2 linked regions of the Longimicrobium terrae genome follow. The main gene of each other region encodes a partner of the protein of the gene in region 2 in a complex. Links are inferred from orthologs where the notes say so. Each region holds a gene or a part of one and is shown on either strand. Other genes may lie near its edges.

The links.
Region 1: rny (region 2) and HNQ61_RS17000 share a complex: the UniProt entries of both Bacillus subtilis proteins name them as parts of the possible RNA degradosome complex. The link is inferred for Longimicrobium terrae from one-to-one orthologs.

The regions. Positions count from the first base shown.
Region 1 is NZ_JACHIA010000011.1:1,034-4,456, forward strand. The notes cover bases 1-2,791. They hold HNQ61_RS17000 (6-phosphofructokinase), read left to right. Parts: upstream 1-738; coding sequence 739-1,845; downstream 1,846-2,791. Other genes in these bases: HNQ61_RS16990 (plastocyanin/azurin family copper-binding protein), read left to right, coding at 1-213; HNQ61_RS16995 (metal-sulfur cluster assembly factor), read right to left, coding at 286-582; HNQ61_RS29640 (GGDEF domain-containing protein), read left to right, coding at 2,168-2,791. Also shown: more of HNQ61_RS29640, read left to right, coding at 2,792-3,423. UniProt on the Bacillus subtilis protein: Catalyzes the phosphorylation of D-fructose 6-phosphate to fructose 1,6-bisphosphate by ATP, the first committing step of glycolysis.
Region 2 is NZ_JACHIA010000002.1:563,091-567,736, forward strand. What follows is about bases 1,285-4,271. They hold rny (ribonuclease Y), read left to right. Parts: upstream 1,285-1,984; coding sequence 1,985-3,559; downstream 3,560-4,271. Other genes in these bases: HNQ61_RS05755 (hypothetical protein), read right to left, coding at 1,285-1,633; HNQ61_RS05765 (TIGR00282 family metallophosphoesterase), read left to right, coding at 4,135-4,271. Outside these bases: HNQ61_RS05750 (alpha-amylase family glycosyl hydrolase), read right to left, coding at 1-515; more of HNQ61_RS05755, read right to left, coding at 647-1,284; more of HNQ61_RS05765, read left to right, coding at 4,272-4,646. UniProt on the Bacillus subtilis protein: Endoribonuclease that initiates mRNA decay. Initiates the decay of all SAM-dependent riboswitches, such as yitJ riboswitch. Involved in processing of the gapA operon mRNA, it cleaves between cggR and gapA.

The DNA of each region.
Region 1 (3,423 bases), on a different replicon or contig from region 2:
TGGGTCATGGCCGACGCCCAGGCCGCGCACAACGTTTCGTTCTCGATGGCGCAGGGCAACCCGGCCGGCTTCAGCGCCCCCGCGGACAGCCCGTACCTGAACCAGGCCGGCCAGACGTTCGACGTCACGGTCACCATGGAGCCCGGCACCTACAACTATGTCTGCGTGCCGCACATGGCGATGGGCATGGTCGGCTCCATCACCGTTCAGTAAGCAGCGGGTTTCACAACGCAAAAGGAGCCGTCCTTCGGGACGGCTCCTTTTGCGTTTCCGGTCATCCGCGGCTCAGAGGCCGAGCGCGGCGCGGATGGTGGGGTTGATGCGGTTCGCCGTCCACGGCGGCGAAAAGGTGAGCTCCACCTCGGCGTGCTCCACGCCCGGAACGCTTTCCACCGCCTCGCGCGCCTGGTCCAGCAGCTGGCCCGCCACGGGGCAGCCGGGAGAGGTGAGCGACATGGTGACGTCCACGCGGGCGCCGTCGATGCGGATGTCGTAGATGAGACCCAGTACCACCAGGTCCAGGTTCAGCTCCGGGTCCTTGACCTTGCGGAGCGCCTTCTTGATTTCGGCTTCTGTCGCCATGTGTGTTCCTGTGCCTGCGTAATGCGCGGCCGCGGGCCGCGCGTGGCGGACCATACCCGCGCCACGCGGGGCTGTCAACCCGGCGTCCGGTTGCAGGGGCGCGTGAGTCGCGTATCTTTCCCCGGCCCCCACTCCCCTTTACGACACACGAGAACGATGAGCGACAGCAGCACGCCCCGAGTTCGCAAGATCGCGATCAACACCGGCGGCGGCGACGCCCCGGGACTGAACGCGGTGATCCGCGCGGCCACGCTGGCGGCCCTGAGCGAGGGCTGGGAAGTGTACGGCATCCGCCGCGGCTACATGGGGCTGCTGGAGGACGTGGTGGACGACGAGCCGGGCTTCTTTCCGCTCACGGCCAATGCGGTGCGCGGCATCACGCACCTGGGCGGCACCATCCTGGGCACCACCACCCGCGGCAACCCGTTCGGCCTGGAAGTCCGCCAGCCGGACGGCACCTGGGGCAAGGTGGACCGCTCCGACGAGATCGTGGAGCGCTTTCGCGAGCGGGAGATCGATGCCTTGATCGCCATCGGCGGCGACGGGTCGCTGAGCATCGCGCACGCGCTGCACCTGAAGGGGCTGCCGGTGATCGGCGTGCCCAAGACCATCGACAACGACCTGAGCGCCACGGACATGACCTTCGGGTTCCAGTCCGCGGTGGAGGTGGCCACGGACGCCATCGGCCGGCTGCACTCCACGGCCGAGGCGCACCAGCGGGTGATGGTGGTGCAGCTGATGGGGCGCCACACGGGATGGATCGCGCTGGAGTCCGGCCTGGCGGGCGGTGCGGACGTGATCCTCATCCCCGAGATCCCGTACGACATCGACCGCATCGTGGAAAAGGTGAAGCAGCGCGACGTGCAGGGGCGCCGCTTCAGCATCGTGGTGGTGGCGGAGGGCGCGCGCCCGGCCAACGGCGAGGCCAGCTTTCTGGACAGCACCGGCCGCTACGGCGGCATCGCGGACCGCCTGGCCACGCAGATCGAGGCGGCGACGGGCAAGGAGGCACGGTCGATGGTGCTGGGGCACATTCAGCGCGGCGGCGAGCCCATCGCCTTTGACCGCAGCCTTTCCCTGCGCTTTGGCGCGGCCGCGGTGCGCTGCATTCGCGAGGGGAGCCTGGGAACGATGGTGGCGCTGCAGGGCAACCACATCCGCGCGGTGCCGCTGGGCGACGCCATCCGCGACCTGAAGCGGGTGCCGCTGGATTCGGAGCTGGTGGTGTGCTCGCGCCAGCTGGGGATCTCGTTCGGCGACTGAGCCGCGGGTCTGGCGTTCTGCGCAGATCGGGGCGGAATTCCACCCGCGCAATGCTCGGGAAGGTTCGCCCCGTCCGCGTCGCTTCGTGCATAAGGTGTTGTGATTGATTGGTTTGCGCGGCTGACGAGGCCGCCCGGGTGGGCGGCCTCGTTTTCGCTTGCGTACTTGTCTGATCGGCTGCGGCGCTGTTAGGATTATTTCGCAGTAGCAGCCATGTAACAGCCCACGCCGGCGCACCTCTCCGCGCCGGCCCGTCCGCGGTCCCCCGCTCCCCTCGTCCCAGATGCCGGTTCGGTTGGAAGCGCCGCTCCGTCCGCGGCCCGTGGATGAGGTGGGGTCCGCAAGCCTGGACCCGGCGGCGGTCGTTCTCGCCTTCGCCTCCATTCCCCTGGCCGGAACTCCCGACGCCACCGCGCAGGCCTGCGTGGACGCCATCCGCCTGCTGACGCACGGACCGGCGCGCCTGCTGGTGCCCACGCGTCCCGTACCGCTGTCCGTGGGGGACGCCGCGGACGGGCTGGTGTCCGTGCTGCGCTTTCATGCGGCGGGCGGCGAGGGAGAGATGCTGGCTTCCCCGGAGGCGGCGAAGATCGCTCCGCGCCTGCTGGCGCTCATGGCCCAGCAGTTGGCGCGGGTGTGGGCGGTGCAGCAGCAGCGGGCGGAGCAGACGCTGGAACTGGATCAGCTGCGCTTTCACCTGGGCGCGCTGCAGCAGGTGGCGCGCACGCTGGCGGTGGTGCGCGGCGCGGACGAGACGGTGCGGCTGGTGCTGGATTCCGTGGGCGAGGTGTTCTTTGCGTGGTGGGCCGCGCTGTACCACACGGACGGCGAGCAGTACACCTGCCGCGCGGTCCGCTCGCTCCGCGGCGAGTCCGTGGCCTTCGCCATCCCGGCGCGGGTGGTGAACGCCATCACCGGGCCCGGGCGGCCGCCCATCGTGCCGCCGGAAGATGCGGAGATCCGCGACCACGTCCCCGCCGAGGTGGCGGTGGTGGCGCCGCTGGACTTCGGCGATGGCGGGGCGGGGCTGCTGATCCTGGGCCGGCGGATGACGGAGGCGCCGTACGAGGCGCACGACCTGGCCCTGCTGCGGGCGCTGGCGGACTCGTCGGCCATCGCGCTGCGCAACGCCGAGCTGCTGGACCGGCTGCGCGCGCAGGCGACCATCGATCCGCTCACCGGCTGCCACAACCGCCGCGGCTTCGACGAGATCTTGGAGCGGGAGATGGCGCGCGCCCAGCGCTACGGGCGTCCGCTCTCGCTCGTCCTGCTGGACATCGACCGGTTCAAGAGCATCAACGACGACTTCGGGCACGAGGTGGGCGACCACGCGCTGCAGCGCATCGGGCGCGCGGTGCGGCACTCGTTCCGCAGCAGCGACAGCGCGTGCCGCTACGGCGGCGAGGAGTTCGCCCTGATCTTTCCGGAGACGGGGCGGGATGAAGGTTCGCGGCTGGCGGAAAAGATGCGCGTCGTCGTCGAGCAGCTGCCGCCCAACGCCGAGGTGCCGCGCACGCTGACGGCCAGCTTCGGGGTCGCATCCTTTCCGGACGACGCGGCGACGATCCCCGACCTCAT
Region 2 (4,646 bases):
TCCGCGTCGCGCGGAACGGTCATCCGCCCCTGCTCGTCGCGCGTGTAGAACTCCGGGTGCTCGGTGGCCCAGCGGTGGTCCCACGCGGTGTGGTTGGGCACCCAGTCCAGGATCACCTTGAGATTGCGCGCGTGCGCCGCCTGCACCAGCGCGCGAAAGTCGTCCTTGGTGCCGTAGTCCGGATTGACCTCGTGGTAGTCGCGAACCGAGTAGCTGGAACCGAGCGGATCCTTGCGGTTCAGGACACCGATGGGATGGATGGGCATCAGCCACACGACGTTGGCGCCGGTCGCCTGAATGCGGTCCAGCCCATCGATCACCCCGCTAAGGTTGCCCGCGGGCGAAAAGTCGCGGACGAACACCTCGTAGAGCGCAGTGTTGGCCACCCAGCCCTGGTTGGTCGCGCCCGCGGGTCCCGCCGGTGCGGCACCCGGCTGCGCGGCGGTCCGCCCCGCGGGTGCACAGGCGCCGGCGAACGCGCTTCCGGCCACGAGGGCGGCGTACAAACGTCTCATGACGACGATCCGTTCAGCGTTGTCGAGAAATGATCGGTGGAGCCGAACGGTCCCGTCCGGCGGCGCGGAACGTTATCCGCCGAACTATGCGCGGCACAAGAGCACATCGCGCGCATCGTCCCGAGACGAGGTCAGCGCTCGCACGCGCCGGATGGAGCGGGGCGCACCTCCAGGATCTCGTGCACGTCCAGCTCGCGGGGAAAGCGGGATTCCCACCTGCGGGCCAGCCACCGCGGACTGGCCTGGCCCCGCACGGTCACGCGGTACAACGCCGTCGTATCATCGCCCACCGTCCACGCGGGACGCGGCTCCTTACGCTGCCGGTCCCGCAGGTCATCGCCAAAATTCCACGCCTCCCCGGTCCCGCAGGGGTGGAAGGCGGAGTTCCACGCGCCGGTGGTCACGCCCGAGTAGATGCGGACGGAATCGCTCGGACGGATGAGCGAGTCGACCGCGGACAGCGCCTGGTACATCCGGATCGCGTCCGGCGACGTCGGCCAGCGGGGGTGATCCTCGGGATTGTCGTACGCGTACGTGCGGTAGGCGTCCTCGCGGCGCGTTTCCACCCGGAACCCCCATCCGTCCAGCACCACGATGCTGTCCGGCGCGAAGGTGGAGGGATCCGGCAGCGTGTCCAGGCCGTGTTCGTCCATGCGGCGCAGGACGGCGGCCCAGTCCGGTTCGCGGACAAAGCGGGCGCGGCAGAACGCTGTGCGCCACACGCGCCGCATGCCGGCGCAGTTTCCCTGGTGGGAGTAGAGGATCAGGTCGTGAAAAGTCTCGCCCTCCGGGTCGCGGTCCTCCCCGCTGAGGTCGAACTGGGTGGGCCAGTACCACAGGAGTTGGCCACTGACCCCGGCCGGCGTCTGCACGATGCGGTACAGATGCAGCGGATAGCCCATGGTGACGGGCCAGACGCGGACTTCCCGGGTGCCGTTCGGCAGCCGCACCGCCTGCAGCGGCCGTAGCCCGGACAGCCTGAAGAGATCGTTCTGAAGCTCGTTGGGCTGGAACGCGGGCGCGGCCGGCTGGCCGGGGGACGGGAGCGGCCCCGCGTGCCTCCCGGCGTGCGAGCAGGCGGCGAGCGCGGCGGCCACGAGCAGAATGCGGATCTTCATCGCGCGCGGAGGGCAGGGGAGGGGCGGATGACGGGCGGGGCGGATGAACGGCCGCGGCGCTGCTCCGGAAAGTGGAACCGGGGGCGCGGTTCATCAACCCCGTCCGCCGCAACGCACGCAGGCACCGCCCGGATCGGGGGTCGCGGCCGCGCGGAGGCGCCGTGCGGAACGGGGCTCCGGGGCCCGCCCGGGCTTGCCCGGAACCGTGTAGTGGACGTATGTTTTTTTGTTGCGCGCGCGTGACACGGCGCGCCTGAAGCAGAATTCAGTTGCACGGTGGCGGGAGTTCGGCTCTGCCACCGATTCTTTTGGCTACACCCCGCGGCTCCGGCCGCGCTGACATAAAAATCCATGAACATTCTGTTGATCGTCGTGGCCGCGGTGCTGGGCCTGGCCGCCGGCTTCTTTGGCGGGCAGTCCGTCATCCAGGGCCGCCTTCGCGCCAGCCGCGCCACCGCCGAAGACGAAGCCGCCCGCATCCGCTCCGCGGCGGAGGCCGCCGCCGAAAAGGAAGCGGAAAGCCTGCGCAAGAGCGAAGTGCTCAAGGGGCGCGAAGAAGCCATCCGCGCCCGCGAAGCGTGGGAGCGCGAGGAAGCCAAGCGCCGCGACGAGGTGGACCGGCTGGAGCGCCGCCTTCAGGAGCGCGGCGAAATGCTGGACCGCAAGATCCACCAGTTGGATGAAAAGGGCGACGCGCAGGAACGCCGCGCCCAGACGCTTACGGAGCGCGAAAAGGCCGTGGAAGTGGAGGCGAACTCCGTCCACGCCCGCATCGCCGAGGTGCAGCACCGCCTGGAGTCGCTGGCCGGCCTGAGCGCCGACGAGGCGCGCCGGCAGCTCATCCACGACCTGGAAGAAGAGGCCCGCGCCACGGCCGGGCAGCGCCTGCGCGAGATCAAGGAAGAGGCCCGCCGCGACGCGGACCGCGAGGCCAAGAAGATCATCTCGCTCGCCATCCAGCGCATCGCCGCGGACCACACGGCCGAAACGACCGTGTCCGTCGTGTCGCTCCCGTCCGACGAGATGAAGGGGCGCATCATCGGCCGCGAGGGGCGCAACATCCGCGCGTTCGAGCAGGCGACGGGGATCGACGTCATCATCGACGACACGCCGGAAGCGGTTGTGCTGTCCGGATTCGATCCCATCCGCCGCGAGGTGGCGCGCATCGCTCTGGACAAGCTGGTGTCCGACGGGCGAATCCACCCCGGCCGCATCGACGACGTGGTCGCCAAGGCGCGGCTGGACGTGGACAAGGGAATGCGCGAGGCGGCGGAAGAAATCATGTACGAGCTGGGGATTCACGGCGTGCATCCCGAGGTCGTCAAGGTGCTGGGCCGGTTGAAGTTCCGCACGTCGTACGGGCAGAACCAGCTGCTTCACGCCAAGGAAGTCGCGCTGCTGGCGGGAAACATGGCGGCGGAGATGGGCTTCGACACCACGATGGCGAAGCGGATGGGGTTGCTGCACGACGTGGGCAAGGGGATGACCCACGAGCACGAGGGAACGCACGTGGAGCTGGGGTGGAACCTGGCCAAGAAGTACGGCGAGCCCGCGCAGGTGTTGAACGCCATCAAGGCGCACCACGACGAAGAGCCGCACATGTTCCCCGAGTCGTTCCTGGTGACCGCGGCGGACGCCATCAGCGGATCGCGGCCGGGCGCGCGGCGGGAAATGTTCGACACGTACGTCAAGCGGCTGGAGAAGCTGGAGGAGATCGCCACCTCGTTCCCGGGCGTGGAGCGCTGCTTTGCCATCCAGGCCGGGCGCGAGCTGCGGGTGATGGTGACGCCGGAAGTGGTGAGCGACGAGGACATGACGCGCCTGAGCGAAGAAACGGCGCGCCGCATTGAGGCGGAGCTTCAGTATCCGGGGCAGATCAAGGTGGTGGTGATTCGCGAAACGCGCGCGGTGGACTTCGCGCGCTGATCCGCCGGGCGATAGATTGCGGCCTTCCGGGCCGGACGAGGGGGCACGGTACGTGTCCCCTTTGTCGTTGGGGAAGGGAAGACGAACTTCGGAGAGGGGGAGAACGACGGCTCCGTGTGCTTCGGACAGCCCGGCGCGGCGGCGGGCACCCCTCTCCCCCCGGCCCCCTCTCCCGCAAGCGGGGGAGGGGGAGACCTCAGCGCCAGGGCGGATTACGGCACAGGGGCGGTAAGTTCGAACTTTGACGGATTGGGAGAACGGCGGGTCCGTGTGCTCCGGTTGGTTCGGCGCGGCGGCGGGCAGCCCTCACCCCCCGGCCCCCTCTCCCGCAAGCGGGAGAGGGGGAGACCTCAGCGCCGACTGGAGGTTCGGCGCGGATCTCGGGCGGTGAGGTGGTTCAAGCCCCGAACGGGGCGCGAATAGCGCTGTGTCGGGGGTTCCCGCTGTTGGAGCGGCGGATTTATTCGCTCTCGTTCGGTGGGGGCCGCCGGTGGGCCGTCGTGCGCGGCCGCCGTCGCACTCACGCACTAACGCACCCCGCACTCACGCACTTCAGTTCGAAAGGTTCGCCACACGTGAGGATTCTCTTCGTCGCGGACGTCATCGGGTCGCCGGGGCGGCGCACGCTTACCCAGCTTCTGCGCCTCGTAAAAAAGGACGTCAACGCCGACGTGGTGGTGGCCAACGGCGAAAACTCCGCCGGCGGCTTCGGCATCACGCCCGAGATCGTGCGCGAGTTCCGCGAAACCGGCGTGGACGTCATCACCACCGGCAACCACGTGTGGGACAAGAAGGAGATCCTTCCCCTTCTCAAGACCGAGCCGCGCCTGCTGCGCCCGCACAACTATCCGCCCGGCAACCCCGGCCGCGGCTCCGTCGTCATCGAGGCCGCCGGCCGGCGCCTGGCCGTGCTGAACCTGCAGGGCCGCACCTTCATGTCGCCCATCGACGACCCCTTCCGCGCGGTGGACGGGCTGCTGGCGGAACTCAAGGACGAGGCGGACGTCTTTGTCGTGGAGTTCCACGCGGAGGCCACGAGCGAGAAGCAGGCGTTCGCGCGCTACCTGGACGGGCGCGTGGCCGCCGT